DNA from 4 places in the Staphylococcus sp. aM genome. Region 2 is predicted to be linked to each of the others. Evidence: riboswitches for the same ligand, from Rfam matches in the RefSeq annotation. Region 2 holds a riboswitch; each other region holds the start of a gene.
What was found. A riboswitch is a leader RNA that binds a small molecule or an ion and turns the genes downstream of it on or off. The one in region 2 is predicted to bind S-adenosylmethionine.
Positions count from the first base shown of each region.

Region 1: another riboswitch for S-adenosylmethionine. It lies ahead of metX (homoserine O-acetyltransferase MetX); the one in region 2 lies ahead of P7F85_RS09530 (methionine ABC transporter ATP-binding protein).
Region 3: another riboswitch for S-adenosylmethionine. It lies ahead of P7F85_RS02815 (Na+/H+ antiporter NhaC family protein); the one in region 2 lies ahead of P7F85_RS09530 (methionine ABC transporter ATP-binding protein).
Region 4: another riboswitch for S-adenosylmethionine. It lies ahead of metK (methionine adenosyltransferase); the one in region 2 lies ahead of P7F85_RS09530 (methionine ABC transporter ATP-binding protein).

Region 1 is NZ_CP121447.1:13,645-22,031, forward strand. It holds gene P7F85_RS00050 (AzlC family ABC transporter permease) at 277-969, shown strand; gene P7F85_RS00055 (AzlD domain-containing protein) at 966-1,295, shown strand; SAM riboswitch class I at 1,398-1,503, shown strand; gene metX (homoserine O-acetyltransferase MetX) at 1,569-2,534, shown strand; gene P7F85_RS00065 (YybS family protein) at 3,091-4,029, shown strand; gene P7F85_RS00070 (DHH family phosphoesterase) at 4,044-6,011, shown strand; gene rplI (50S ribosomal protein L9) at 6,008-6,454, shown strand; gene dnaB (replicative DNA helicase) at 6,486-7,886, shown strand; gene P7F85_RS00085 (adenylosuccinate synthase) at 8,172-8,387, shown strand, end outside.
Region 2 is NZ_CP121447.1:1,936,720-1,945,106, forward strand. It holds gene sufD (Fe-S cluster assembly protein SufD) at 1-988, opposite strand, end outside; gene sufC (Fe-S cluster assembly ATPase SufC) at 1,094-1,855, opposite strand; gene P7F85_RS09510 (DUF368 domain-containing protein) at 2,177-3,037, shown strand; gene P7F85_RS09515 (CsbD family protein) at 3,091-3,261, opposite strand; gene P7F85_RS09520 (MetQ/NlpA family ABC transporter substrate-binding protein) at 3,677-4,486, opposite strand; gene P7F85_RS09525 (methionine ABC transporter permease) at 4,505-5,200, opposite strand; gene P7F85_RS09530 (methionine ABC transporter ATP-binding protein) at 5,193-6,218, opposite strand; SAM riboswitch class I at 6,309-6,411, opposite strand; gene P7F85_RS09535 (thioredoxin family protein) at 6,469-6,765, opposite strand; gene P7F85_RS09540 (toprim domain-containing protein) at 6,758-7,144, opposite strand; gene P7F85_RS09545 (hypothetical protein) at 7,285-7,410, opposite strand; gene gcvH (glycine cleavage system protein GcvH) at 7,453-7,833, opposite strand; gene P7F85_RS09555 (arsenate reductase family protein) at 8,009-8,362, opposite strand.
Region 3 is NZ_CP121447.1:615,415-623,801, reverse strand. It holds gene P7F85_RS02845 (HAD-IA family hydrolase) at 1-489, opposite strand, end outside; gene P7F85_RS02840 (bile acid:sodium symporter family protein) at 582-1,508, opposite strand; gene P7F85_RS02835 (hypothetical protein) at 1,827-2,357, shown strand; gene P7F85_RS02830 (alpha-glucoside-specific PTS transporter subunit IIBC) at 2,427-4,025, opposite strand; gene P7F85_RS02825 (MurR/RpiR family transcriptional regulator) at 4,235-4,996, shown strand; gene P7F85_RS02820 (SRPBCC family protein) at 5,082-5,594, opposite strand; gene P7F85_RS02815 (Na+/H+ antiporter NhaC family protein) at 5,797-7,092, opposite strand; SAM riboswitch class I at 7,169-7,266, opposite strand; gene P7F85_RS02810 (hypothetical protein) at 7,320-7,892, opposite strand; gene P7F85_RS02805 (SDR family oxidoreductase) at 8,141-8,387, opposite strand, start outside.
Region 4 is NZ_CP121447.1:1,017,785-1,026,171, forward strand. It holds gene P7F85_RS05155 (epsilon family phenol-soluble modulin) at 1-38, opposite strand, end outside; gene menE (o-succinylbenzoate--CoA ligase) at 290-1,699, shown strand; gene menC (o-succinylbenzoate synthase) at 1,689-2,702, shown strand; gene yidD (membrane protein insertion efficiency factor YidD) at 2,686-2,925, opposite strand; gene ytkD (RNA deprotection pyrophosphohydrolase) at 2,986-3,459, shown strand; gene P7F85_RS05180 (alpha/beta hydrolase family protein) at 3,470-4,219, shown strand; gene pckA (phosphoenolpyruvate carboxykinase (ATP)) at 4,695-6,287, opposite strand; SAM riboswitch class I at 6,441-6,556, shown strand; gene metK (methionine adenosyltransferase) at 6,665-7,864, shown strand; gene P7F85_RS05195 (NERD domain-containing protein) at 7,984-8,387, shown strand, end outside.

The DNA of each region.
Region 1 (8,387 bases), 550 kb from region 2:
CATTGCCGCGTATTTTTTTATGTCAATAACCTAAAGTAAGAGGGTAGGGGAGGGACATTAAGTAAAATTTAGATGCAAAATAGTGTGGGTAGTCTAACTATTAATAGAAAATTCTGTCATATTTAAAATGTTGTGATGACGGCATTTTAAAAGTGAGGTTTGTCTGACATCACACACACCGACGTCTAAAGTGATTGCCGTTTTCATCATTGTATATTAGACTTGAGTTTATTATTTAAACGTAAATGCGTTTGTAACTAGAAAGGGGGAGACAAGATGACCCATCTCACATTTAGACAAGGTGTTAAAGAATGCATTCCAACATTATTAGGGTATGCAGGTGTTGGTATTTCATTTGGCATCGTTGCTGCATCTCAAAAGTTTAGTTTATTAGAAATTATATTACTTTGTTTAATTATTTATGCTGGTGCGGCACAATTTATTATATGTGCGTTAGTCATAGCTGGAACACCCATAACAGCGATAGTGTTAACAACATTTATTGTTAATTCACGTATGTTTTTATTAAGTATGACTTTAGCACCCAATTTTAAGTCTTATGGTTTATGGAATCGAATTGGACTTGGTTCTTTAGTAACCGATGAAACGTTTGGTGTAGCCATCACGCCTTATTTAAAAGGTGAGCCAATTAACGATCGTTGGTTGCATGGTTTAAACATCACAGCATATTTGTTTTGGACCTTTTCTTGTGTAGTTGGTGCTGTATTTGGCAAATATATTTCGAATCCAGAGATATTAGGATTAGATTTTGCGATTACAGCTATGTTTGTATTTTTAGGAATTGCTCAATTTGAATCTGTTAAAAAGTCTAAGATCAACATCTATCTTGTGCTTATTCTATGTGTCATTGTGATGATGTTAACGTTAAGCTTTGTTATGCCCTCGTATGTAGCGATTATAATATCTGCGGTTGTCGCATCTACATTAGGGGTGGTGATGGACAGATGATGACAGATCAACATATGTTAATCATAATTATTCTATGTGGTATTGTTACGATTTTAGTCAGAGTGATTCCATTTATGATGATTTCACGAGTAAATCTACCAGATGTTATTATTCAATGGTTATCCTTTATACCTATCACACTTTTTACAGCACTTGTCTTGGACGGTATTATTCAACAACATGAAGGTAGTGTAGGCTATACACTCAATGTGCCATTCATTATTGCATTAATACCAACTGTATTATTAGCCATATATACGAGAAGTCTAACTTGGACCATTTTAGGCGGTATTGCATTTATCGCTCTATTGAGATTCTTTCTATAGAAATCAAGGTCTACATATTGAATTTCGTGATGGAGTTAGTTAAAATTTAAGTAGTTAGAAAATTTAGATAATTAATATATTTATTCAAAACTTAATCATAAAATCTTATTCAGAGAAGTTGAGGGACTTGGCCCATAGACGCTTCAGCAACCGGCTATAAAGAATACGAGTACGGTGCTAAAACCAACGAGCACTCGAATGATAAGTACTGAACCGCTTCTTACTTTTCATAGAGTAAGAAGCTTTTTTATTTAAAGGAGGATGGATTCATATATGTCGAATTATACAGTTGATACATTAGAATTAGGCCAATTCACGACAGAGTCTGGAGAAACGATACAAAACTTAAAATTAAAATATGAACATGTAGGTTATCCTGGACAACCATTAGCATTAGTTTGCCATGCATTAACTGGCAATCATCTTACATATGGTACAGATGAACATCCAGGTTGGTGGCGTGAAATTATTGATGGTGGTTATATGCCTATCAATGATTATCAATTTTTAACATTCAACGTCATAGGGAGTCCATTTGGTTCAAGTTCAAAGCATAATGATCCACATTTTCCAGATCATTTAACATTAAGAGATATCGTACGTGCACTTGAGAAGGGGATAGAAGCACTAGGGTTTAATAAAATAGATATTTTAATCGGTGGGAGTTTAGGTGGTATGCAAGCACTAGAATTACTTTATAATCGACGATTCCAAGTAGATAAAGCGGTTATACTTGCTGCTACAGATAAAACCTCATCGTACAGTTGTGCCTTTAATGAGATTGCTAGACAAGCGATTCATATCGGAGGTAAAGAAGGTTTAAGTATTGCTCGACAATTAGGATTTTTAACCTATCGATCTTCTAAAAGTTATGATCAACGCTTCACACCTGAAGAGGTAGTTAGTTATCAACAACATCAAGGGAACAAGTTCAAAGAATCCTTTGATTTATCATGTTATTTAACACTGCTGGACGTCTTAGATAGTCATAATATTGATAGAGGCAGAGATGATGTTGATGAGGTGTTTAAATCATTAGACACAAAGGTATTAACGATGGGATTCATAGATGATTTGTTATATCCAGATGATCAAGTATTAGCGGCAGGACAACGTTTTAAATATCATCGACACTTTTTTGTACCAGATAATGTGGGGCACGATGGTTTCTTACTTAATTTTGAAGATTGGGCACCTAATTTATATCACTTTTTAAATGCGAAACATATTCGACGATAATGACTAAAACCATGTTCTAACGTTAATTTTATAAGGTTGAATATCGATGTTAAAAGTATAGTATATAAAGAGAATACAAATCGAGAAATTAAATAGGTGACTATGAGATGAAACAATTGATAATTATATTAAATGCATTGAATTATATAGTTATAGCATTATTAATAATATTCAACTTCAATAATCTATCTGAAAAGGGATTAGATATATGTAGATATTTTCTTTTTATTAGTTGTGTTTTATTTATATTTTCATTAATTATGTATTTAATAACTAAGAAAGAATTTGTTTTAAAAAGTAGTTTTATTAATCTAGTTAATTTAATTGTAATATTTCCAATTCTACTATTAATAATGATTTGATTTTCATATTACTATGCTTACTATTAAAAGGTTTACGGTTAAAATATTTTAATGAATTTTAATTAAAAATTTGTAAAAATAATAGATTATTTCACTCTAAAGTACTGCTGGAATTGACCGACATAAATACCAGTAGTACTTTATTGTTTATTTTTTTCAAAGAGGTTAAAATGGTAATTATAGTCAAAAAAAGTATGGGAGTGGCGTGTGTGTTTTCAAAAATACAACCTAAAGCAACTATTATAGGTACATTAGCATTAGTGATAGTCGCTTTAGTAACACATGTATTACCTATTCTCGGCTTAATTTTATGTTTATTTGCAACAATCCCAGGTGTCGTATTATGGAACAAATCTATTCAGTCATTTGGAATTAGTGCCTTAGTAACAGTTATAATTACAACATTATTAGGTAATACATTCGTCTTAAGTATGATGGTTTTAGTGATTTTAACGAGTTTAATCATTGGACAATTACTTAAGGAAAGAGCAACAAAAGAAAGAATTTTATATGTAACAACGGTATCTCTAAGTTTAATGACATTGATAGGATTCATGTTATTACAAGTATTTGAAAAAATCCCAAGAGCAGCCGCATTAGTTAACCCAGTTAAAGAAACCGTTCATAACATGTTATTAACAAGTGGAGCAGATGCTGATTACAGACAGATGCTTGAAGAAAGTATCCGCCAAATGACGGTCCAACTCCCTAGTTATCTCATTATTATCGTTTTTCTTTTCGTTTTAATTAATCTGATCATAACATTTCCAATCTTGCGCAAATTCAAAGTAGCTACGCCAATATTCAAACCACTATTCGCTTGGCAAATGAATCGTACGCTATTAACAATCTATATTATTGATTTACTTTGTGTCATGTTTGCAACCCAACCAAGTACGTTCCAGAGTATCGTATTAAACTTTGAAGTTGTGTTATCATTAGTGATGTACATTCAAGGGATGAGCGTGATACATTTCTTCGGAAAAGCGAAGCGACTACCGAATGTAGTAACTATCATATTAATGGTTATAGGGACATTATTAACACCAATGACTCATATTGTAGGGTTATTAGGTGTCATCGATTTATGTATCAATTTAAAACAACTAATGAACAATAATAATAAAAAGTGATGAGAGGTGGAAGAATGAACCGTCAATCCACTAAAAAAGCTTTGCTCATACCATTTATCATAATGGTACTGACTGCTATAGCATTAGTCATCGTTTGGTTTATATTTAACCAAATCGTGGCAGGCATAGCTGCAGGAATATTACTAGTAATGATTATTGCTAGTGGGTTCTTGCTAAGACAAGCTTTTATGAAAATGGACAGTTATGTGGATGGTTTAAGTGGTCATATTACAACAAGTAGTAATAAGGCGATTAAACACTTACCGATCGGGATGATTGTGTTAGATGAGAACGACCATATTGAATGGGTTAACCAATTTATGTCTGAACATTTAACAACTAATGTTATTTCAGAATCGGTAAACGAAATATTTCCTAATATCTTAAAGCAATTGGAGAAAGTTCAAGAAGTAGAAATTGAACATGAAAATTATCATTATAGAGTACGTTATTCAAGCAATGAACATTGCTTATACTTCTTCGATATTACAGATGAAGTACAAACGAACCAACTATATGAAGATTCAAAACCCATTATTGCAACATTATTCTTAGATAACTACGATGAAATCACGCAAAACATGAACGATACACAGCGTTCTGAAATTAACTCAATGGTTACACGTGTAATTAGTCGTTGGGCATCAGAATATAATATTTATTTCAAACGTTATAATTCAGACCAATTCGTAGCCTATTTAAATCAAAAGATTTTAGCAGAAATCGAAGACTCAAATTTCAACATTTTAAGTCAATTACGTGAGAAAAGTGTTGGTTACCGAGCACAATTGACATTAAGTATTGGTGTCGGTGAAGGTACTGAAAATCTTATCGACTTAGGTGAATTATCGCAATCAGGTCTAGACTTAGCGCTAGGTCGTGGTGGTGACCAAGTTGCAATTAAAAACATGAACGGCAACGTACGCTTCTATGGTGGTAAGACTGACCCGATGGAAAAACGTACACGTGTAAGAGCGCGTGTTATCTCACACGCATTAAAAGATATCTTAACTGAAGGCGATAAAGTCATCGTGATGGGACATAAACGACCTGACTTAGATGCCATTGGTGCAGCCATTGGTGTGTCTAGATTCGCATTAATGAATAATCTAGAAGCATATGTTGTCTTAAATGAATCTGATATCGATCCAACATTGCGTCGTGTCATGGATGAAATTGATAAGAAACCAGAACTTAAAGAACGATTTATTACATCAGACGATGCATGGGATATGATGACATCGAAAACAACGGTTGTTGTCGTTGATACGCATAAACCAGAAATGGTTCTAGATGAAAATGTCTTAAATAAAGCAAATCGTAAGGTAGTGATTGACCACCATAGACGTGGTGAAAGCTTTATCTCCAATCCACTACTGGTTTATATGGAACCTTATGCAAGTTCAACAGCAGAACTTGTCACAGAGTTGCTAGAATATCAACCAACTGAACAGCGTTTAACACGTCTTGAATCTACTGTTATGTATGCAGGTATTATTGTTGATACAAGAAACTTCACATTACGTACGGGTTCAAGAACGTTCGATGCCGCAAGTTATTTACGAGCACATGGTGCCGATACTATTCTTACACAACACTTCTTAAAAGATGATGTGGATACGTACATTAACCGTTCTGAATTAATTAGAACAGTCGAAGTACAAGATAACGGTGTTGCGATTGCACATGGCTCAGACGATAAAATTTATCATCCGGTTACAGTTGCACAAGCAGCCGATGAGTTGTTAAGTTTAGAAGGTATAGAAGCTTCATATGTCGTTGCCAAACGTGAAGATAACCTAGTCGGTATCTCAGCCCGTTCATTAGGCTCAGTTAATGTTCAATTAACAATGGAAGCCCTTGGTGGCGGGGGTCACTTGACGAATGCAGCGACACAATTAAAAGGTGTCTCAGTCGAAGATGCCATTGTACAATTACAACAAGCAATAACAGAACAAATGAGTAGGAGTGAAGACGCATGAAAGTAATTTTCACACAAGATGTTAAAGGTAAAGGTAAAAAAGGCGAAGTTAAAGACGTACCAGTAGGTTATGCAAATAACTTCTTATTAAAAAATAATTATGCTGTAGAAGCAACACCTGGTAACTTAAAACAATTAGAACAACAAAATAAACGTGCTGAAGCAGACAGACAACAAGAAATTGATGATGCAAAAGCATTAAAAGAAAAATTAGCTAACATCGAAGTTGAAGTATCTGCTAAAACAGGTGAAGGCGGTAAATTATTTGGTTCAGTAAGTACGAAACAAATTGCCCAAGCCCTTAAAGATCAACATGACATTAAATTAGATAAACGTAAAATGGATTTACCACAAGGTATCCACACACTAGGTTATACAAACGTACCTGTTAAATTAGATAAAGAAGTTGAAGGTACTATTCGTGTGCATACAGTAGAACAATAAAGATGGATTGAAATTAGAGGTGTAATCAATAATGGATAGTATGTACGAGCAAAATCAAATGCCACATAGCAATGAAGCCGAACAATCTGTCTTAGGTGCCATTATTATTGATCCGGAATTAATTAATACAACTCAGGAAGTGTTACTTCCTGAGTCATTTTATAGAGGCGCACATCAACATATTTTCCGTGCGATGATGCACTTAAATGAAGATAATAAAGAAATTGATGTAGTGACGTTAATGGATCAATTAACGACTGAAGGAAGCTTGAGTGAAGCGGGTGGCCCGCAATATCTTGCAGAATTATCTACCAATGTCCCTACAACAAGAAACGTTCAATATTATACTGATATCGTATTTAAACATGCACTTAAACGTAAACTGATTCAGACTGCAGATAGTATCGCCAATGACGGATACAATGATGAGTTAGAATTAGATACGATTTTGAGCGATGCAGAGCGACGTATTTTAGAACTATCATCTACACGTGAGAGTGATGGTTTTAAAGATATTAGAGATGTATTAGGACAAGTGTATGAAACTGCTGAGGAACTCGATCAAAATAGTGGTCAAACACCGGGTATTCCAACAGGTTATAGAGATTTAGACCAAATGACAGCAGGTTTTAACCGAAACGACTTAATCATTTTAGCTGCACGACCATCTGTTGGTAAGACTGCCTTCGCACTTAATATTGCCCAAAAGGTAGCAACACATGAAGATTTATATACAGTAGGTATCTTCTCTCTTGAGATGGGTGCAGACCAATTAGCAACACGTATGATATGTAGTTCAGGTAACGTTGACTCAAACCGATTAAGAACCGGTACAATGACCGAAGAGGATTGGAACCGATTCACGATTGCAGTTGGTAAACTATCTCGAACAAAAATATTTATTGATGATACGCCAGGTATTCGAATCAATGATTTACGTTCTAAATGTCGTCGACTTAAACAAGAGCATGGTTTAGATATGATTGTGATTGACTATCTACAATTAATTCAAGGTAGTGGTTCACGTTTCTCAGATAACCGTCAACAAGAAGTATCTGAAATTTCACGTACGCTAAAAGCTATTGCACGTGAGCTAGAATGCCCTGTTATCGCACTGAGTCAGTTATCTCGTGGTGTTGAACAACGTCAAGATAAACGTCCGATGATGAGTGACATCCGTGAATCAGGGTCTATCGAGCAAGATGCTGATATTGTTGCCTTCTTATATCGTGATGATTATTATAATCGTGGCGAAGATGAGGATGACGATGATGATTCAAGCTTTGAGCCACAAACTAATGATGATAACGGTGAAATTGAAATTATCATCGCTAAGCAACGTAACGGCCCGACAGGTACCGTGAAATTACACTTCATGAAACAATACAACAAATTTACTGATATAGATTATGCTCATGCAGAAATGTCATAAAATATTTTAAATATAAAAACCGTACAATAAATAACTTTAAAGTTTTATTGTACGGTTTTTGTTTTGTATAAAGGCATTTAAAAATCACTAAGTATGTGTCTTGAATTTTTGAATAAATATGTTAAATAGCGTCATGATAGCTTTTATATACTTTTTAACTTTCATTATAAAGAAAAATAGATGGATTTGATTGTATGAAATCAATGTTCGATTTTTATTTGCATTATAGTATCTATATTGGTAAAATACTTCATGGTTAAATGAGAAAAATTTGGAGGTGCTCTTATGTCATCAATCGTAGTAGTTGGGACACAATGGGGAGACGAAGGTAAAGGTAAAATTACAGATTTCTTAGCAGAACAAGCAGACGTGATTGCACGTTTTTCAGGTGGTAATAATGCAGGACATACCATCCAATTTGGTGGAGAAACATATAAATTACATTTAGTACCATCAGGTATCTTCTATAAAGACAAATTAGCAGTTATTGGTAATGGTGTG
Region 2 (8,387 bases):
CGTTAAATACAGAAGATGCATTTTCTTTCATTACACCATGTTTTAAGATATAGCCATCTGTCTCTTTACCATATTGAACAATTTTAGAAGTTAAATTAATTTTTTGGTCACCAGTACCGACTACAACAGATTTAAGTTCACTTGTTGAACGGTCACCCATTAAGTTTGTAGTATTATCAATAATTTGACTTCCTTCATTCATTAATCCTAAAGCCCAATTAATTGATGCATCCGCTTCTGTAGTACCTCTTCTAATGATATGTCCAGTAAATCCTTTATCTAAATAGTCTACTGAACCATACGTAATATTAGAATTTGCACCTGCGATAACTTCAGAAACAATATTAATTTGATTTCCTTCACCGCTTGCATTAGATAAATAGTTTTCGACATAAGTTACTTCTGCACTTTGCTCAGTAACGATGATGACGTGATTATAAAAACTTGTATTTTCATCATCATGTAACACAACATATTGTACTGGATGCTCAACTACTACATTTTTAGGTACGTAAACGAATACGCCACCATTCATTAAAGCAGTGTGTAAAGCAGTTAAACGGTGTTCATCAACATTTACAGCATCTGTCATATAATATTTTTGAACTAAATCACTATGATTAACAAGCGCTTCTGATAAACCTTCAATAATGACACCATCATTTTTAGCTTGCTCAGAAACTTGTGTGTAAGCTAAGTCATTATTATGTTGAATAACTAAGTTTTCAGTATTTTCAACATCGATAATTTTCTTAACAGATTCAGGTAGTTCTTCTAAACTTTGATATACACTGCCTTCAGTGTGATGTTGTTTAAAACTATCAAAGTCCCATTTTCTTAATTTTGTTTTATCAGGTTTTGGCATTTCTAAAGTTTCTGTTAATTTCAACGCTTTATTACGTAATTCTGTCATCCAAGAAGGTTCATTGTGCGCTTTTGAATAATCAACAAGTTGTTCTTCAGAAATGTTCAAAGTTTCAGTTGTCATAACTCTTATCCTCCCACTTGATGAAATAGTATTAATAAGTCAATGTTCAGTTTCATCATTTATACGAACATCTCAACGAGCTTACAATCGATGAATCAATATCGATTATTCAGCTGCACCAAATTCTTCTTTAACCCATTCGTAACCTTCTTCTTCAAGACGTTTCGCTAACTCTGGTCCTCCAGATTTAACTACTTTACCACCATACATAACATGTACTTTGTCAGGTGTAATATAGTTTAATAAACGTTGATAGTGAGTAATCATTAATGCACCGAAATCTTCTCCACGCATTTGATTAATACCTTTAGATACTACTTTTAACGCATCAATATCTAAACCTGAGTCAATTTCATCTAAAATTGCAAACTTAGGTTCTAACATCATTAATTGTAGGATTTCGTTACGTTTTTTCTCTCCGCCTGAGAAACCTTCATTTAGATAACGTTGTGCCATATCTTGGTCAATATCTAAGAAATCCATTTCTTTATCTAATTTTTTAATAAATTGCATTAAGTTGATTTCTTGTCCTTCTTCACGTTTAGCATTGATTGCTGAACGCATGAAATCAGCGTTAGTAACACCTGTTATCTCTGAAGGATATTGCATTGCTAAGAATAATCCTGCTTTAGCTCTTTCATCAACTTCTAATTCTAAAATGTTAACACCATCAAGTAATACTTCACCTTGTGTTACTTCATAGCTTGGATGACCCATAATTGCAGATGATAATGTTGATTTACCAGTACCATTTGGTCCCATAATGGCATGAATTTCCCCAGTATTAATTGTTAAATTAACACCTTTTAAAATTTCTTTATCGTCAATAGACACGTGTAGGTCTTTAATTTCTAATGTTGATGACATTTATATTCCCTCCATAAAATATAAAGTTTTCTTAACTAGTTTATAATAATTTTAATCTGTAGTCAAAAAGCCTTTGGAATTTTCAATCCTGTTCATTATAACGTACTTACTGGATAATATAAACTTTTTAAAACCGTAAATTAGAGTAATTCTTTTCAAAAAACGATTTTCATCTATTGTTTTTAGTTATTTCAAATGATAACGAAATATGCATCTTTCTCAATAGACACTTTTTAGACAAATAGTTGTTTTATTTAACTCAAGCCAATGAATTATGTTATTATACACTTTAACCTTTTAGGGTTAAGAAAGGAGACATTAATGAAAAACTTTAAATGGATTAATGTATTAAAAGGTTTTGGTATGGGTACAAGTGATTTAGTACCTGGTGTCAGTGGTGGCACTATAGCACTTTTACTTGGAATTTATGATGGTTTTATTAGTTCCATTAGTGGCTTATTTTCAAGAAGGTTTTGGCCTAGTTTGAAATTTTTATTACCTATTATAATAGGTATGCTTTTAGCAATCGGTATATTAAGCAATCTATTTAACTATTTGCTTAGTACACATGAAATTCCAACAATGTTCTTTTTCACCGGGTTAATCATTGGAATTATTCCTTACCTTCTTAAAGTGTCACATTTTAAATCAACTTTTAAAGCAAAGCATTACATTGTAGTTTTGGTTGGCATCGCAATATTGGTGATCATGACCCTACTTAATGGTGGAGACAAGCACACAGGAGAAACATTATCTTTATCTACTAGTCTTATTATTAAATATTATATTGCAGGTATATGTGCTTCTAGTGCAATGCTCTTACCAGGTATTTCAGGTTCATTTATGTTACTTATATTTGGTGCTTATGGTACTGTAATGTATGCTATATCTCAATTAGTAAAATTTAATTTCAATGCTTTACCTATACTTTTAATAGTAGGTTTAGGTATCCTAACTGGATTCTTAGTGTCAAGTAAATTAATCCAATACTTGTTACATCATCATACAACCATGACATTCGCATTAATTATAGGCTTTGTTATTGGATCCATATTTGCTGTTTATCCAGGCTTACCTAAATCCGCTTTGACATGGATCATTTCTATTGTCACTTTAATTGTTGGCTTTATTGTTAGCTATGTCTTAGGACAAATAACTGCTAAAAATGAAGAACAAATATAAAAATAAGGCTCTCAAACACTAATGTGGATGAGAGCCTTTTGATTATTTAATAATTATTCTTTGTTACCTTTAACTTTATCGATAACATTATTTACTGCTTCTTTTACTTTACCAGAAGCTTTATCTTCTTTACCTTCTTTTTCAAGGTTTTCGTTATCAGTTACGTTACCTACAGTTTCTTTTACATTACCTTTTGCTTGTTCGAATTTATCTTCAGCCATGATGAATTCCTCCTAGTATTTATTTAGTAAGTTATTATGCTTAATTTATACCACTATTCATACTATATAAACATTTATTTTCAAAAAATTAATATTAATTGATGGTCTAATATGAAAATAATGCCTTTCAAATATATTACGCTTATAAAAAAGGGATGGTTAAATGTTTACAATAATTGTCCATATAGTAGCAATATTATTAATACTCATATCCTTGATTTTAATTATTAAAAATCAATTTACTAAGCCTGATAATAATGCTATGTTACCTTCTACACTTCTACTTATTGCTTCATTAATTTTGTTACTTTATAACCTATTTAAATGAGCTTATTAGATATTAAAAAAATTATACAAATGATATAAATATAAAAAATCCTCAAGCACTTTTGTCTTGAGGATTTTACTATTTCTATAATTATTCTGCTGGCACTACAGCACCATCATATTTTTTATTAATGTAGTCTTTAATTTCTTTTGAACGTAAAACTTTCATTAATTCTTTAATTTTCTTATCGTCTTTATGTCCATCTTTAACTGCGATTAAGTTAGCATATGGATTATCTTTAGCTTTTTCATAAGCGATTGAGTCTTTTTTAGGATTTAATTTTTGATCAATAGCATAATTTGAGTTAATGATAACTGCATCTGCATCTTGTTTTTGATAGATTTTTGGTAAGAATTCTGCTGATTGTTTGTTGTTAAATTTGATGTCTTTTTTGTTTTCAGTGATGTCACTGAATTTTGCGTCTTCAATTTTAACGCCTTTTTTAATTTTAATTAATCCTTCATCCACGAAGAATTTAAGGAAACGACCTTGTTCTGCAGGATTGTTAGAAACGTATACTGTTGCACCTTTAGGTAAATCTTTTAAGCTTTTATACTTTTTAGAGTAGACAGCCATTGGTTCTAATTCTACGTCACCAGCTGATTCAATTTTGTATCCTTTTTCTTTACTTTCAGTTTTTAAATAAGGTGTATGTTGGAAGAAGTTGGCATCTAATTCACCTTTATCTAATAATTTGTTAGGTGTTGTATAGTCGTTGATTGTTTGAATATCTAATTTATAACCTTTTTTCTCTAATAATGGTTTTGCTTTTTCTAAAATTTCTGCGTGAGGTGCAGGTGAAGCACCTACTTTAATTGTCTTGTCGTCATCCTTACCTCCACATGCTGCTAATGCTACAGTTAAAGATAATAATAATAAAATACCTAAAATTTTCTTCATTGATTTGTCCCCTTTTCTTTAGCGTTTATCAATTTTGTTTGTAACCCAGTCACCAATAAATTGGATGATGAATACAATGATTAAGATGAAAACTGTTGAAACTAAAATAACGTCTTTTTGATTTCGAGTGAAACCTGTTAAGTAAGCTAAGTTACCTAAACCACCAGCACCGATAACTCCGGCAATTGCTGTAGATCCCACTAATGCAATTGCTGTTACTGCTAAACCTGATACTAACGCCGGCATTGCTTCAGGTAGTAATACTTTTCTTACTACAGTCCAAGTATTAGCACCCATAGACCACGCTGCCTCAATTACCCCTTTATCTATCTCTTTGAAAGCAATTTCTACTAATCTAGCATAGAATGGCGCTGCACCTATGATTAATGCAGGTAGTGCACCTGTTGGACCACTTATTGTGCCTAAAACGACACTTGTAAATGGTATTAATAACAAGATTAAAATGATGAACGGTATCGCTCTAAATAGGTTCACGATAAATGAAACGATTGAATAAAATATTCTTGCCACTTTTGAATGACTCTTAGCCGATAAAAATAATAAAACACCTAAAATCAATCCAAATATAAAAGCAAATATTGTTGATACGACAGTCATATAAAGTGTTTCAACAATGGCTTGCCAAACTTCTGGCCATTGGACGTTCGGCATTGTAATCATTTCTTGGAGTATTTCTCCAACTGACTTAACCATGTCTTAACACCTCCACATTCACATGTTTCTCATTAAGATTAGATTTGAAATCTTCGAAATTTTCAGAACTTATAAAAGGTATATGGATAACTAAAAATCCTAATGTACCATTTCTTGTATTTTTAATGTCAGCTTCTAAAATATTAACGTCAATCTGATGCGTTTTTGTAATGTACGATACAATTGGTTGAGTCGTATTTTCACCGTTAAAATTCAATCTAACTATGTAAGCATTGTTATCTAATGGTTCTAACGCATCTAATGATTCCTCAAAATCCTCATTTAAATCATCTTTTACAAATCGTCTCGTTACTTCGTGTTGTGGATTTTCAAATACTTGGCTAACTTGACCTTGTTCTATCACGCGTCCGTTTTCCATAACTGCGACTTCATCACAAATTCGGCGAATCACTTGCATTTCATGTGTGATTAACACGATTGTTAAATTTTGTTGCTCACGTATTTTTAATAATAAGTCTAAAATTTCATCTGTAGTTTGAGGATCAAGTGCACTTGTAGCTTCATCACAAAGCAATACTGTCGGATCATTGGCTAATGCTCTGGCAATACCAACTCTTTGTTTCTGTCCACCAGACAACTCAGATGGATAAGCATTTTCTCGTCCCTTCAAGCCTACAAGTTCTATTAATTCATTTGCCTTACGTTTTGCTTCTCCTCTAGATAATCCTGCAATTTCTAGTGGGAATGTAATATTTTTAAGTACAGTTCTCGACCATAGTAAATTAAAATGTTGGAAAATCATACTTACTTTTTGGCGCTTCTTACGTAAATCTGACTTCGATAATTGACTTATGCTATCTCCATCAATAATAACTTCTCCAGAAGTGGGTGCTTCTAAATTATTAAACATTCTAATTAAGGTACTCTTACCTGCTCCAGAAAAACCAATCACCCCAAAAATGGAACCGGATTGAATGTTTAAATCAACGTGATCTACAGCGAGTACGTCTTTATTTTTCGTATGATATCGTTTCACGATTTGTTTTAACTCAATCACGTTAATACCTCCTTGTTTATAACTAATACAAATTAAAAAATGCTTCCTCAAAACTTTAGACTGTTTGAGAAAGCATTTTAAAATATCTTTCTCTCATCTTCTAAAGTTTACCTTTATGTGAATTGGCACCATTTCTATATAAGACGGTTGCCGGGCTTCGTAGGGCACATCCCTCCACCTCTCTCGATAAGAGTGTTTGCATGATTTAATTTTATTTAATCCTACCATCACGGTAGAGATTCGTCAATAATTATTTTAAATTTTCTAACAAATAAGGAACAGACCTAAACGCATACAATCTTTTTACTTCTTTATCCTTATTCATTAACATTAATACTGGTACTGACATAATTTGATGTGTTTCACTAAACTTTGGATGAAAGTTCATATCAATTTTCTTAACCGGAAGTTTCAAAATTTCATTTGCAATATCCAACATTCTTTCAGACACTTTACATGTACCGCATGTAGGCGTATATCCGAAAATGAGATGTTTATCTTCACCAAAGTTTTCAGTCACATCGTCTATTTCGATTGATTTACTCATTCACTAAAACTAACCTTTCAGTTTTTAAATTAGGTATAAGGGATTTCTCTTTTTTGCAATTAAATCCATGTTTGGTAAGTACATGCGCTAAATAATTTTTAGGACAATTGGCCACTTCGCAAAATGTTTTATCTACAAAAATATGTTCAGACTCACTTAAATACCGTTTGAACCATTTTCTAATTCGATCCCCTTCGTCATCTGAATCAGCTAAGACGAAAACTTGTTTACCATAAAGTGATTCTATCATATCATCTATCTTATCTATACTCATAGTACCATGCGTACAAATAATACTTACTGGTTCTGCAATGACTTGCTGCACTCGTTTTTTATCAGATTTACCTTCAACAATGATTACTTTATTCACAATAGTCATAAGTATTCACCCTTTAAAAATCGAAAATTAGCTATCACTATTTAATTCCACGAAGATGCTATTTATAAAACATATACTACAAAAACTTAAAATGAATTAACCATTTCATTACACTGTTAATATCTTTTTTACAAATAGCATCAATGTCTTTTTAAATCTAAGTTCATCAGATTATATGTACGCATGCCTATAAAATTCTTCCTTCGGTTCGCCTCTGCTTTCGCAATGGCATAAGTGTTTCTAAAATCTAAAGATTTAAGAAACACTAAAAAAAACTCCTTGATACGAGATCGAGGAGTTTGCAAATATTATTCGCCAATCATTTCTGAATATTGTTCTGCTGATAATAATTCGTCAATTTGGCTTTCGTCACTAATTTCTACTTTAACCATCCATGCTTTTTCGTATGGTGATTCGTTTACAAATTCAGGACTATCTTCTAATTCTTCATTAACTTCAACTACTTTACCAGTAATTGGTGCATATAATTCAGATACAGTTTTTACAGATTCAACACTACCGAAAGTGTCGCCTTCGTTTAATTCATCATCAGTTTCAGGTAATTCAACGAATACGATATCACCTAACTCGTTTTGAGCATATTCAGTAATACCAATTGTCGCTACATTTCCTTCAACTTTAACCCATTCATGTTCTTTAGAGTATTTAAATTCGTTTGGTACTGCCACGATAAATCCCCTCCTAATTTTAAGTACATTTTAATGATGCCATACCCACAATTATCAATCAACTATTATCTAAAAATTTTAAACCTTTAAATATTCGGATTTAAGATGTAAATTGGTATTTTTATGACTTTATTAAAATGAAAGTTCACTTTTTATATTTTGAAATGGTATCCAATTATAACCAAGTATTTTTATACTCTTCTTCTTTAAAACCTAATGTGATTTTATCACCTAATATAGCTAAAGGTCTTTTCACTAACATGCCATCTGAAGCAAGTAATTCAAAACGTTCTTCGTCTGATAAATCATCTAATTTATTTTTTAAATCTAATTCACGATATTTGGCACCGTGTGTATTAAATAATTTTTTAGTGTCTACACCAGTTTTATCAACAATTTCTTTAAATTCATTTTTCGTTGGTGTATGTTGAACAATATCAATTGGTTCATAACTCACACCGTATTCATCTAAAAATTTTGCTGCTTTTTTGCAAGTTGTACAATTTGCATATTGGTAAAATTTAATCATCGCTTTGCCTCCTTTATCTCTTAAA
Region 3 (8,387 bases), 1.2 Mb from region 2:
AACTGAATCTTCTATTGCTAAACAATGGGTTGGATTATAATTCAACTGTTGCACCGCTGTTAAATAAGGTTCAGGATCAGGTTTGACATTCGAAACATCTTCTCTGCCTACAATGACATCAATATATTCGTCTAAACCTAATTTATGGAAGGTAGGAAGTATATCTTCTCTATGACTACTTGTTGCAATAGCCATTGGAATGTGACGTTGTTTTAAATATGCCATTAAATTTCCAATCGTTTCAACGATCGGAAGTTGGCTACTTGTATCATTATGTTCTTTATATATTGCTGCTTTCTTCTCTGAACCAAGTAATGATTCTAAATACTGATGAAGCTCAGTTGCTGCACCACCTATCGATCTACGATAAAAAGCTAACGATATAGGGGCTTCGTTGTGTTTTACTAAATGTTTATTGATGACATCGAAAAGATGTTTTTCTGTATCGATAATCGTATCATCAAAATCAAATACAACTGCTCTGTACATAATATATGTGCTCCTTTGTCTCTCTTAAGTTAAATATGTTCATTGATTCATATTTTAACATAATCAGACTTTCCATTTCCCTTAAAAGTGCATCAGAGACGTTTACTTTTAGAAGACCAGTATTTAGCAAGAATAGGACCTGAAATATTGTGTACTAAGCTGAACACTGCCCCCGGTACTGCAGCTAAAGGACTGAAATGAACAGTAGCCAGTGAAACTGCTAAACCAGAATTTTGCATACCCACTTCAATAGCAACTGCCTTTTTATCTGGATAATCCATTTTAAACACTTTAGCTAATAGATAACCAATTGTATATCCTAATACGTTGTGTAATATTACGACGACAAAAATAAGTAATCCTGTTTTTAAAATTTGTGCTTTACTACCTGCAACTACAGCTGCCAATATAAGTGAAATCGCAATAACAGATACAAGCGGTAATGCCGTCGCTGCTTTATGAGCAAATTGGCGCGCTACCTTTTGGAAAACAAATCCAATGATTATTGGAATCAGTACCACTTGAACAACAGACCACAACATACTTGTGAATGATACATTTAACCATTCATGCGCAAAAAGATAAATCAGTGCTGGTGTGACAAAAGGTGCAATCAGAGTTGAAACACTTGTGATTGCAACAGATAACGCCACATTCGCTTTAGCTAAGTAACTCATGACATTACTAGATGTTCCACCCGGACAGCACCCTACTAGAATGACACCAATCGCAATTTCTGGTGGTAAATGAAAACCTTTGGCAATCAGAAAGGCTAATGTTGGCATAATCGTAAATTGCAAAATCACCCCAATAATAACGGGTTTAGGTGATTGTAATACAATCTTGAAATCTTTTGGATCAATCGTCATTCCCATTCCTAGCATGACAATACCTAATAAGTAAGGGACAAATCCTCCTAATATAGCCATATGTGATGGAAACACAAAACCAATTATAGCTGCCACTAACATCCAAAATATAAATGTCTTAGTGGCAAATTGACTCATACGATTCAACATATAAACACATCCTAAATCGTTAATAATGACAAATATTATCACAACTCATAATTATGAACAATATTATTTTCAGAATTTTTCGATATTTTAAGGTGTATAAAGTCTTTGTAACGAGATTTTAATAAAATGCTAAACACCATGGTACACTTGATTTCGCTAGCTTTATATCCATATTCTTATTAACCTTCATTCAAAAGTCCTAGTGAATATCAAAAAGAAGCGTGGTACAATCAATTTAACGAAATAAAAAAACAAATATCCTACATAACTATATATTATTTGAGCCACGTACGAATGTTAGCAATTGGGAGGCATAACATGTTGATAGACAAATTTGAAACCTATATCATCAATATCGCAGATTTAAAATCGCGATCATCACGCAAATCTTTAACAAAGCTTTGTAAACAACTTAAGTTTTGTGAATCATTTCAATACCAAATCTTTAAACAACAAGGTATGTACGCTTTAGAAGTCAGCTTACCTAAACAACAACTACCTTACTTTATTAGCTTTTTAAGTTTCCATAACTTTACCATTTACCAAATTTTATCACCAAAGCAACTAGACGAATTACTTGATTCAGAACGTTTATACCAATCTGCTAAACGATTTGAATTATCTATCGATGGCTTACAAGACGCATTTATCAAAGACAAAGTGATTGATATTATGAATATGTATATGAATCACTATAATATTAGCTATACATTAAATAAAAATTGTGCAAGTATCATTTGTCCTCCTGATATTTTTTCTAAATTACTACATACTATAGCAACACGTAACATAGATATTCTTTCAGCAGGATATAAATCTAAAATGATAAATAAAGCAAGAATTTCATAATTCAACTATTTAAACACTAATTATAAAAGGGATTCCGAAACGATATTGTTTCGGAATCCCTTGTTTTAATTATTTTTCATCATTATCGTAAACTAAGTGTTCAAATGATTCTCTCACTTGTGGTACAGACATACCTACAACGACTTGTACACTTTTGCCACTTTTAACTAGGCCATGTGCCATTTGATTATGTGTAAAATAACTACTGTCTTCTACTTTATTTTCATCATTAACTGTTAATCTTAATCGAGTTGTACAATTAGTAACATCTTTAATATTTTCTTTACCGCCAAGTCCTTCTAAATAATAAGCTGCCTTATCATCATATTCATTTCCGGTTGACTGAGGTTGCGCCGTCTTGCCTTCGCCTTTTTTCTCTTTGTAATCTTGTTTAGAGAATAATTTAACTTCTTCTTCATTTTTACGACGACCTGGTAGTGGAATATCAAATTTCAATATTAAAAATCTAAATAATACATAGTAAATACCTACAAATATTAAACCAATAACCACTTGAATCACATATGTCATCCAATGTTCTTTGCCAAGTGGTATCCAGTTTGTAGCTAAGAAGTCTAAAACACCACCGCCCATGTTACCTACTAATCCAAATCCATACATAATTGTATCCATTGTAGCTGCCAGTAAAGCATGTAATACGAATAAATATGGTGCAATAAATAAGAATGTAAATTCTAATGGTTCAGTAATACCCGCAACAACCGCTGTAAGTGTTGCTGGTATTAACAATGCAGCCACTTTTTTACGATTCTCTTTTGGTGTTGTTGAATACATAGCTAATGCAATACCTAAACAGCCGAATACTTTTCCGTTACCTTGTAACATAAAGCCGTATGGGAATTGTTCTTTTAACGGTTTACTACTTTCTGCAAATTGGTTTAAATGTTGCAACCATTCCGCTTTGAGACCATGATTGACAACGACTGGACCAACTTCAATCGGTGCATAAATGAAGTGATGTAAACCTGTTGGGATCAACACTCTTTCTAAGAAATGATATAACCACACGCCTACATATCCTGATCCGATAATAAAGTGTTGTACTGACGCTATACCATGTTGAACTGTAGGCCATACGACACATGTAATTGCTGCAACAGGTAACATAACAAAGAATGAAATCGTCACTACAAATGTTAATCCTTGGAATACGCCTAACATTTCTGGAAGACGTTTACTATAATAACGATTATGAATCCATGTAATAATACCTGAGATAATAATACCGCCTAAAATATTAGTATCTAATGTTTCTATCCCGGCAATTGCTTTAAGACCAGTAACATTTTCAACGCCTTTTTCTAAATTGGCACCAAATGTATGTGGCCATTGCGTTAATATCGCATTAATAAATGTATTAAACATCAAATAGCCCATTAATGCAGCTAGTGCAGCATGTCCAGGTGCTTTTTTAGCCAAAGATAATGGTAAACCTACTACAAATACAATTTCCATATGGTTGAATATGACCCAACCACCTGACTCTATTACTGACCAAAATTTAAACCAAAATGTATGTTGGTCTGCTAAACCTCCCATAATTGTTGGGTTTTTAAATAATGTTGCAAACCCAAGTACAATCCCAAAGAAAGCAAACATCAAGACAGGTACAATCATTGCACTACCAAAACGTTTGATTGCATTCATTATAATTACCTCCACATCCCAATTTCGTTCTATTTCACATTGAAAATGAGTATTAAACCATTCCTTTCAATGTCTTATCTTGTTTCTAATATATAGTAAACGCTTACATCACTACAACGTCATTGACGCATTTTGAAAGTATTTTGTATAATCAGATTATGTTTTCTTATGATGAAAATTTTTTCAACACTAACAAATGAGGTGTCGTCATGTTTCTAGATGAACGTGTGAACGCGAACTTTAATCAACTCAATGACAATGATTTACAAATTGCAAATTTCGTTAATACCCATGTTGATTTATGTAAAAATTTGAAAATTCAAGACTTGGCGCAACATACACATGCATCAAATGCCACTATACATCGCTTTACACGAAAATTAGGATTTGATGGTTATAGTGACTTCAAATCATTTTTAAAATTTGAAAGTGAAAAGAAAAATCAATTGCCTTCTGACTCTATCGAATCATTTAGACAAGAAATTGAAAATACATTTAATTATTTAGATCGTATAGATTATGAACTATTAACTAATAAAATGAATGATGCTGGAACGATATATTTATATGGAACAGGTCGAGCTCAAATCAATGTGGCTGAAGAAGCACAAAGAATATTATTAACAATGCATAAAAACATCATTATTCTTTATGATGTCCACGAATTAAAAATGGTCTTAAACAAAACAGTATCGCAAGACCTTTTCTTTATCATTTCACTATCTGGAGAAACATATCAATTAAAAGAAGTGACTCAGTTATTACAATTGAGACAAAAATATTTTATCTCTGTCACAACGATGAAAGATAATTCGTTAGCCCAACAAGCAAATTATAATGTTTATGTATCTAGTAATACATTTTATTTAAATGATGGCACTGACTATTCAAGTTTCATTAGTTATCATATTTTCTTTGAAACGCTGCTCAGAAAATATAATGAACGCAAAGAGAAAGGCGACCTCAATTGATGCATTAGCCTATAAAGATAAAAAGCCAGTAAATGAGCTTTCTTAAGTTCATTTACTGGCTTATATAACTTATGTTTAAAACGAATTAGTTATTTTTTTGTTCTTCAATTTCTTCTAACACTGCATTCATTTTATCAAACATAAGTTCAAATCCATGTGCAGTGGAATCATGATATTCTTTCTTTTTCTGTTTGTATTCAAGGTTGGTTAATCTTCTTTCGCGTTCCATATATGATTGATAATAGAAGAACATTTGTGTGCCACCTGATTCACGTTCAAAGAATTCTACTTCTATAATATCCTCATCGTTACTTAAGCCTGGCATACCTATTGTCATTTTAATAAATTCATCCATGACTAATTCTTCGTATGTACCTTCGATAATATTTTGTTTGCCATTTCTACTATCAACGATACGATACTTACCACCTTCTTGGACATCTGCTTCAAATGATTTATTCGTACGTTTCGACGTCATAAACCATTGTTTAAGAATATCTTCTTTCGTCCAAGCTTCATAAATTGTTTCTGGTGAATATTTTAATAAACGTTCAATATCAATTTCTACATATTCATTTTCCACATTATACTTTGCCACTTTCAGTCACCTACTTTCACTCTTAATACTATTTTAACGTATTTGTTCAAACTTCCAAACATTTATACATTAAAAAAGATTGCGCTTCTACACATTTAGTCTAGTTTACCATTAAAACGCTGACTTAAAACATTTTCAATATTTATAATTCTATTTATCAACTAAAAAACCGAGACTAAAAAGTCTCAGTTTTTAATCATATTTATGCTTTATTTTTTAATTTCGGATACCCAATTAAAATAGCAATCAGCCCACATACTCCAAGCATGATTGGATAAATACTATAAGGTACAAGTAAGAATGGTGAGATACCAGCCACTCCTGCAGCTGAAATAACTTGAGGACTATATGGTAATAAGCCTTGGAAACATCCACCAAATATATCTAAAATACTAGCTGATTTACGTGGATCAACATCATATTCATCTGCTATATTTTTAGCTAATGGTCCTGACATAATGATTGAAATAGTATTATTAGCTGTTGCAATATCTGCTACACTAACTAAACTGGCAATACCTATTTCAGCCCCACGTTTAGATTTCACGCGCCCTCTAACTACATTTAACAACCAATCTATACCGCCATTATGTTGAATAAGTCCTACTAAACCACCAATTAATAGGGCAATCATCGCAATATCTTCCATACCTATAATCCCTTTAGATACAGCACTTAGTAATCCTTTCCAACCAAATGAGCCATCAATAAGACCAATGATTCCAGATAAAACTGTTCCACCAATAAGAACGATAATCACATTGACACCAACTAGCGCTAGAATCAACACCAATAGATATGGAATGACTTTAACTAATTGGAAATCATAACTTTTAGAATGATCCATGGAAATACCATTTGTTAGGAAAAATAGTACAACTATAGTTAATATCGCACCTGGTAAAACAATTCTAAAGTTTACTTTAAATTTATCTTTCATCTTCGTATGTTGTGTACGTACAGCCGCTATCGTAGTATCAGAAATCATAGAAAGATTATCTCCAAACATAGCGCCACCAACTACTGTAGCCATAGCTAATGCTGCAGAGACATCTGTTGCTTGCGCAAAGCCAAATCCTACTGGTGCAATAGCTGCTACTGTGCCTACTGATGTTCCCATTGAAATAGAAACAAACATACAAATGATAAATAAACCTACTATAATTAAATTTTCAGGGATGAGAGACAATCCCAAATTTACAGTAGAAGTCACGCCACCCATTTTCTCTGTAGTCGTAGAAAATGCGCCTGCTAAAATAAAGATAAGCATCATTAAAATAATATTTGAATGACCTGCACCTTTAGTAAACACTTCAACTTTAGTGGCAAATTTTTCTTTGCGATTCATCAACAAAGCAACGATTACTGTAATCGTTATCGCAACATTTAACGGCATCGTCGTGAAATCACCCGAGATGATACCTACACCTAAAAATAACAACATAAATAATAATAACGGAAATAACGCCCAAGCATTACCCTTTTTAGTTTCTTTCATCATTAGACCTACTTCCTTACAAAAAATACCTCTTTTCCTTATGATAAAGAAAAGAGGTCCATCTACAACGATTATCCCCTTATCTTCAAACCTAGACAGGTTACTGGAATTGGCACATGATTCAATGTTGCCGAAGCTTCATAGGGCCAGTCCCTCCACTTCTCTTGATAAGTGATTCATATTTAACGTTTACGTTACAAGATAATTCCTATGACGTCAATCATAAATTATAACTTCGTCGTAAAATATTTTTCATAAATAATTAATGCAACAGCAACTACGAATAACATTGCAATAGCTATACCAAAGACGATCCACCATTTTAAATAAAGTGATACAATCATTAAAATAATAGAAATGATCGTCATACTAATCATCAGTATTTTAAATTGTCGTTCACGTTGTTGAGAGATCACTTTATAATCTCGATGATTTTTCCTTTGTGTATCATCATCAATTTGTAATTTAGTTTCTATATAAAAAACAAACGCCATAGTTACCATTAGGATTAAGAAACCAATCCATACATGGGATTGTGATATTAGCACTATTCCGGCATAACCTAAATACAAACACCCCGCAATAATACCTAATAACCGGTCGATTGTTTGATTAATCCATATGATATTATTTTTAATATTTTTATTAACAAAATACAGATTTTTTAATGCATTGGTTAAAGCAAATAAAAGTATTAAAATGATTAAAAACCATTGATTTTTAGTAAATAACGAAAATATAACTATAGCGATTATACCTATTATGAACGGAGCAACCCTTATAAACCTATCTTTCACCATGTCATAACCTCCTTTAGATATAAGATTTAATTTGCATGTCCTCGTATAAAATGCCAATCCCTTAAATATATAGGGTATTTTTTAATTAAATTTCATTCTTCAAAAAGGTTAATAATTTTATATTTTTATTTTACATTAAACATATTTTTATTCCAAATTCATAATAAAATTGGATATAGTTATCATATAATTTGTCACAAAAAAATAGTCGATAAAGTATTAACACTTTATCGACCAACTTATATTCATTAGTTAATTTGAATACCGCCTGTCACACCGAAGACTTGTCCAGTTGTATAACTTGATTCTTCAGATGCTAATAGGACATATGTTCCTGATAATTCAACAGGTTGTCCTGCACGGCCAAGTGGTGTTTCCTTACCAAATTCAGGAATATTTCGTTGTGGTTGTCCACCAGTAATTTGTAATGGTGACCAAAATGGTCCTGGGGCTACACAATTGACACGAATACCTTTTGCGCCAAGTTCTTCTGAT
Region 4 (8,387 bases), 920 kb from region 2:
TCTACTGCTTTTTTGATAAGATCTGTGATAAATTGCATTGTGATTCACCTCCTATAATTTGTATCTTTAATATAAATCTTTTTTAATCTTTTTAGGGATTTTTTTCTTATTTTATATACGTATTTCCCAAGGTGTAGTTTTTATAATTTAAAAGGACATTCTTGAATGCAAGGGTGTAGATATACATTTATTTCTACATACTTTATTTAGAAATTTAAGATTTGACCACTGATAGATTCAATTAAAATCGTTATAATTAAATATGTAATGATAAATGGAGGAATGACTCGTGGACTTTTGGTTAAAAGAACAATCTATCAAGAATAAAAATAAAATAGCTGTGACTGATGGACAACACTCGCTTACATTCAAAGCTTTATATGATGAAGCGCATGGACTTTCACAACATTTAAACCAATTATCTCAGTCAAGAATTGGTTTACATATTAATAATCGAATTGAGTCATTGATTTTAATACATGCATGTTGGCTTGCTAATATTGAAATTGCGATGATTAATACTCGGTTAACGACTAATGAAATGATTGCTCAAATGAATTCAATCGATGTTAATACAATTATCACAACGACATCTTTAGAATTAGAAGGTTTTAATATATACAATATTGAGGAAATTCAGCTTTTAAATCAAATAGAAGATCAAATGAATATTTTTAAATTAGAAAATATCGCATCAATCATGTTTACATCGGGTACGACTGGTCCACAAAAGGCTGTGCCTCAAACGTTTAAGAATCATCTAGCAAGTGCAGAAGGATGTAAAAGGAGCTTAGGATATAGTCAACAATCTAAATGGTTATCTGTACTCCCGATTTATCATATATCAGGTTTGAGTGTGATATTACGTAGTGTGATGGAAGGATTTACTGTCAGACTATTAGAGAAATATAATACAGAAAATATGCTTGATATTATTAAAAATGAAGATATTACTCATGTGTCACTTGTGCCACAAACATTAAAATGGTTAATGGATGCAGGTTTAGAAAAGCCATATCAATTAGAAAAGATTCTGTTAGGTGGCGCAAAGCTTTCTTCAAATTTAATTCAACAAGCATTAGATTATCGCTTGCCTATTTATAATTCGTTTGGAATGACTGAAACATGTTCACAATTTTTAACTGCGACACCAGATATGTTGGCTCAACGATATGATACAGTTGGTAAACCGAGTGATAATGTCAAAGTTAAAATTAAAGATGCTGATCAAAATGGTCACGGTGAATTACTCATAAAAGGGGTAAATGTAATGAATGGTTATTTATATCCTTCTAATTTAACAGATACATTTGAAGATGGCTTTTTTAAAACAGGTGATATTGCTGAAATTGACGATGATGGCTTCGTTATGATTTATGATCGTCGTAAAGACTTAATCATTAGTGGTGGAGAAAATATCTATCCATACCAAATTGAATCTGTAGCTAAACATTTTCCTGAAATTGAAGACGCCGTATGTATTGGTCAAAATGATGACACTTGGGGTCAAGTACCGGTACTATATTATATCGCCCAAGACCACTTTGATAAAAATGATTTACAACAACATTTCTCCACACATTTAGCTAAATATAAAATACCTAAAGCCTTTTATGAAGTAAATGAATTACCATATACTTCAACAGGTAAACTACAAAGAAATAAAGTGATGTCAAAGGAATCTGAAAATGAAGATTAATGAGTTGAAGTTTTACTTGTATAGTCAGGCATTTAAATCACCTATTGTGACACCTAAAGTGTCATTAGACAAAAGAGAATGTTTAATCATCGAACTGATTACTGAAACAGGTGATACGTATTTTGGTGAGTGCAACGCCTTTAAAACACCATGGTACGATAAGGAAACTATATCTTCTGTTAAACAACAGATCGAACAGTGGTTTGTATCAATTAAGAATAAGGATGTATATTCATTTGAAGAATGGCAGTCGCTATTGAACACATTAAATCATTGTCCGGCAGCCCGCAGTACAGTTGTCATGGCGTTATATCAAATGTATTATAAACTTAAAGCATTTAAGGTTGAATATGGTGCTACCGTCAGTGGATGGAGTGATGCCCAATTTGCGACGTTAAAGCAAACGCAACCTAAACGTATAAAAGTGAAATATTCAAATCAATTAATTTCTGATATTAATAAATTAAAGTCATTAGAATTTCCATTTGATATTGTCATCGATGCAAATGAGTCACTCGATATCAATCAATACCAAGAAATAAATAAAGATATGAATCAAAATATATTATATATAGAAGAACCGTTTGCTAATATTAATACCTTAAAACAGTTTGATAATGAACCGCAATTACCTATTGCAATTGATGAAAAGGCAACATCAATTGATGATATTCAGTTTATTGTTTCGCATTATCAAATTGATACTGTTGTACTCAAGCCGTTTAGATTAGGTGGTATTGACCGTGTTATAGAAACCATTGATTATCTAAAAAATAGGGGTATTAATATTGTTGTAGGTGGTATGTATGAATACGGATTGAGTCGTTATTTTACTGCAATGTTATCTCAATATGGTGATTATCCTGGTGATGTGACGCCAGCAGGCTATTATTTTGAAAATGACTTTGTGGAAAATGAAGGTATTTTAAAAGAGGGAATGATTGAATTCATTCCCCCTGTAGTAGATAGAAGTAAATTAGAATGTATTAATGGTGATGTTTAGACTTATTTTTAGCAAGCGGTACTGGGTCATAGCCACCTTTATGTAGTGGATGGCATTTGAGTATGCGTCGAATGCCTAAATATAATCCTTTGAAAGCACCATGATATTGAATCGCTTCACGCGTATATTCTGAACATGTAGGATAAAAGCGACATGTAGGTGGTGTTAATGGAGAAATATAGCGTTGATAAAAATGTATCAAGGCTAAGAATATTTTTTTCATAAAAAAGCCTCCAACCAGAATTTTGAATACAGTTATTTTAACATATTATAAAGGAATGTGATGTACTTGAAGTTTTTAGATAAAGACCAAAGAGAAGTGCAGTTAACATATAAAGCGAATACAGATAATCCAACAGGTAATCACGTTCTTGCAATACCAGTATACCAAGGGAAGTTATTATTTACTCGACATAAAAATAGAGGTATTGAATTTCCTGGCGGCAAAAGGGAACATGGAGAATCAAGCATTGATGCTATCCAGCGTGAATTATATGAAGAAACCGGTGCATATATAGAAGAAATACAGTACATTGCTCAATATACTGTGAAAACTAACGATGCCTCTAGGTTTGTCAAAGATGTTTATTTTATTCAAGTTTCATCTTTAGCCAATCGAACTGACTATTTAGAAACAGATGGCCCTTGTCTTTTTACTTCTATAGAAGACATACCATATAGTGAACGTAGTTTTTTGCTACAAGATGACGCCATTTTACACTGTTTTGAAAGGGTGATTTCACTTGGACTTTATTAAAACGAAAAGAATGCCGATTGAAATAGCTACGCACCAGTTTGATGAAATCACTTATGATGTTGATCATCTAAAAGTGAAGGCACTAATGATGACACCATATAGTAAAGTTAATAGAATAGTGGTTTATTTAAGAGGCGGAAAAGGACAAGTTGGTCGGGTACGAGCAGCTCGCTTAATGCAATTTGCTAATGAACAGACACTTGTTGTGGGTCCTTATTATAGAGGTAATAATGGTAGTGAAGGTAAAGATGAGTTTTATCGAGGAGATTTAAATGATGTCACTGAACTTATACGCATATTACATTCAAAATATCCCAACGCGTTTATACATATGATTGGATTTTCTCGTGGTGGGTTGCAAGGCTTGCTAACATTTCAAGATTTACCAGTTGATAGTTATATCATTTGGGGTGGTGTTTCTGATATACATTTAATGTATGAAGAGCGTGTGGATTTAAGAGGGATGCTGAGAAGAATGGTTGGGCACCCTAAAAAAGATCATGAAGCATATGAAGTTAGAGAAGCGATACAATATATTACACCGCAAAGTCCACCGATTTTAATTGTACATGGTGGTAAAGATAAACAGGTAGGTATTCATCAAGCTTATTATCTAGAACGACGATTGAAAGACATTGGTGTGCATTATGATACACTTTATCAAATGGAAGAAGGACATGTACCTCGACCATTTGCTTTAAAAGAAACTTTAAAGTACATACATAAATGGATGACTCAAATAGAAATAAACAAAAAATAGGGAGTGGGACAGAAATAATAAAGAACCACTAATCATTGAATATGAAGTGGTTCTTACGCATTAGCCACAGCTAATGTGTACTTTAAAATAGGAATACATGAGTGAAACTCATGCATAAGAAATACTAATTTCTAAAGAAAAAGTATTTCTTTATCGTTGTCCATCCCCAACTTGCATTGTCTGTAGATTTTCTTTTCGAAATTCTCTATGTTTGGGGCCCGTCCCCCCGGCAAGGTTGACTAGAAATGAAAAAGCTTGGTACATTAGACCGTCTTTGTAATTCATTACTTAGACGGTTTTATGCATGAACTTTTAAGTTCATGTATACCTCTTAAACTTAATCTGAACACATGAGTTAATACTCATGTGTAAGTCATTCTAATTTCTTTAAGAAAAAGAATGACTTTACAGTCAACTACTGCCTAAATATGAATGTAACTTGAAATATATATTTATGTCCCAGCCTGTTTTACTTTTATTTATTGAAAGCACCTTTGTCAGAAATGTGTTCGACTTCAGGGCCGAATTTTTTGAAGTTATCTTCAAATCTTTGGATAAGATCATTTGCTTGTGCTTTATATTTTTCAGCGTCGCTCCAAGCATTGATAGGATTTAAGATTGTTTTTGGTACATCTTTAATTTCAACTGGAATATTTAAACCAAATGTTGAGTCTTTTGTAAACTCTGCATCTTTTAATTTCCCTGAGATAGCTTGGTTAACCATTTGACGCGTATAGTGTAAACTAATTCTTCTACCAACACCATATTTACCGCCAGTCCATCCAGTGTTAACTAAATAAACATCAACATCATGTTTATCAATTAATTCTCCTAAAAGATCTGCATAAACTGTAGGATGAAGTGGTAAGAAAGGTGCGCCGAAACAAGTAGAGAATGATGGTTCAGGTTCTGTTACACCACGTTCTGTACCTGCTAATTTAGACGTGAAACCACTTAAGAAATGATACATTGCTTGATCTTTATTTAATTTTGAAATTGGAGGAATCACTCCAAATGCATCTGCAGTTAAAAAGATAATCGTATTAGGATGTGCTGCTTTTGAAGGTAATACAATATTATCAATATGATGAATAGGATAAGCTGCTCTTGTATTTTCAGTGAATTTATTATCATCGAAATCAACAGTACCGTCTTCTTTAACGACTGTGTTTTCTAAGATAGTGCCGTATTCAATAGCATCATAAATTTGTGGCTCTTTTTCTTTTGAAAGATTGATTGCTTTTGCATAACAACCACCTTCAATGTTGAACACGCCATTTTTATTCCAACCATGTTCATCGTCACCGATTAATTTTCTTTCAGGATCAGCTGACAACGTTGTTTTACCTGTACCTGATAAACCAAAGAATAGTGCTACATCGCCTTTTTCTCCCACGTTAGCAGAGCAATGCATACTCATAATATCTTGCATAGGTAATAGGTAATTCATTACTGAAAAGATACCTTTTTTCATTTCCCCAGCATATTCTGTACCACCGATTAAAATCACTTTATGTTTAAATGACACAATGACAAACGTTTCAGTCTTCGTGCCATCAACTTCAGGATCAGCTTTGAAATGTGGTGCAGATACAATTGTAAAGTTAGGTTTGATTGATTTTGCTTCTTCTTTAGATTCAGGACGAATGAACATGTTATGTGCAAATAAATTATGCCATGCTAATTCGTTAATGACAGTTAATTTCAAACGTGAATCTTTATCACTACCTGCGTAACCATTAAAAACATATAATTCGTCTTTCTTGCCTAAGTAGTCTAATACTTTATTGTAAAGCTTTAAAAATGTTTCTTCATCGATAGGTTGATTGACGTCTCCCCAATCTACATTATCTCTATATGAAGGTTCAGTAACGATAAACTTATCCTTAGGTGAGCGGCCAGTGTATTTACCAGTGCTAGCATTAATAGCACCTAATTCAGTAAGTTCACCTTCATTATTATCTAATATTTTATTGTAAAGTTGAGTTGTTGATAGTTGAAACTTTGTTGATGGTTTTTCTAATAATTGTTTAATTTTAGTCGTTTCAGAGTATGTATCAATCGACATACTTAATCCCTCCAGATAGTTATAATGTAAGCCTTTACATTTCAATAGTATAACATATCAATTTAATTAATCCACCGTAAATTATTACTAAAATAACTTAAATCATAAATTGACATTAATTCTCTTATTAGGTAGTATTAATTTTAACGGATTCTCTTATCCTGAGTGGTGGAGGGACATGGACCCAATGAAACCCAGCAACCTCTTTTTACATATAAAAAGAAAGGTGCCAAACCGTTTGCAGACGTATAATGTCTGAACGATAAGAGCGAATGGACGTATAAGAGCCTTCACTCTATCTAGGTAGTAGTAGAAGGCTCTTTTATTTAGCTCAAATAAAAGAGAATTATCGTAATATATTTTAAAAGGAGCAAAACATGACTAACAATAAACGATTATTTACTTCAGAATCAGTAACTGAAGGACATCCAGATAAAATTGCTGATCAGGTATCTGATGCAATCTTAGACGAAATTCTTAAAGACGACCCTAATGCACGTGTGGCTTGTGAGACTACAGTGACAACTGGAATGGCATTAATTTCAGGTGAAATATCAACGACGACATATGTTGATATTCCGAAAGTTGTAAGAGAGACCATTAAAGAAATTGGTTATACACGTGCTAAATATGGTTACGATTCACAAACGATGGCCGTTTTAACTGCCATTGATGAACAATCACCAGATATCGCTCAAGGTGTTGATACAGCATTAGAATACCGTGATGATATTTCTGAAGAAGAAATTGAAGCAACTGGTGCAGGTGACCAAGGATTAATGTTTGGTTATGCTACAAACGAAACAGATACTTATATGCCGTTACCTATTTTCTTATCTCATCAATTAGCGAAACGTCTATCAGATGTACGTAAAGATGACATTATAGACTATTTACGTCCGGATGGTAAGGTTCAGGTCACTGTAGAATATGATGAAAATGATAAACCTAAACGTATTGATACTATTGTTGTGTCAACGCAACACGCTGAAGATAAATCTTTAGAAGAAATTCAAGAGGATATTAAAAAACATGTTATTTATCCAACTGTTCCAGAATCATTAATGGATGATAAGACAAAATTCTATATTAATCCTACAGGACGTTTTGTAATCGGTGGACCACAAGGGGATGCTGGATTAACAGGACGTAAAATTATCGTGGATACGTATGGTGGTTATGCACGCCATGGTGGTGGTTGCTTCAGTGGTAAGGATCCAACTAAAGTAGACCGTTCTGCTGCTTATGCTGCTAGATATGTAGCGAAGAATATTGTTGCTGCAGAATTAGCTGAACAATGTGAAGTCCAACTTGCATACGCAATAGGTGTAGCTGAACCAGTATCAATAGCTATAGATACCTTCGGAACAGGTAAAGTAACAGAGGCTGAATTAGTTGAAGCGGTTAGAGCAAACTTTGATTTAAGACCAGCTGGTATCATTAAAATGTTGGATTTAAAACAACCTATTTATAAACAAACCGCTGCATATGGTCATTTCGGACGTACTGACGTATTATTACCATGGGAAAAATTAGATAAAGTCAACGTTTTAAAAGATACGATTAACAAAGTTTAAACGAAATAACTTATGGGATGTTTGAAATATAATAAGATAAATTGCGACTAAATGTCGAAAATGTCATCATTATGTTTTATAATTAGTTGTATTGATCATATAAAAGGAGCGTTGATGTGATGAGTTTATCTTCACCTATTGGTATAGGGTTAATTGTTGCAGTAGTCATTGCATTTATCTTTTTTGTACTATTTTTAATTGCTTTAAATAGTAAGAAAAAGATTAAGCAACAAACAGAAGAAGAATACCAACAAAAAGAACAAAGTATAAAGGCATCTCATGAAGAAGCTTTAGAAAAAGAACGTATTGAGAATAAAAAGGCAGTTACGAAACAAAAAGAAGATTATGAAGCTACAGTAAATAGTAAAGAAAGAGAAATTGATGCATTAAAGCTATTCTCTAAAAACCATAGTGAATATGTAACTGATATGCGATTAATTGGTATTCGTGAGCGTTTAGTCAATGAAAAACGTATTCGTCCTGAAGATATGCATATCATGGCTAATATTTTCCTACCAACAAA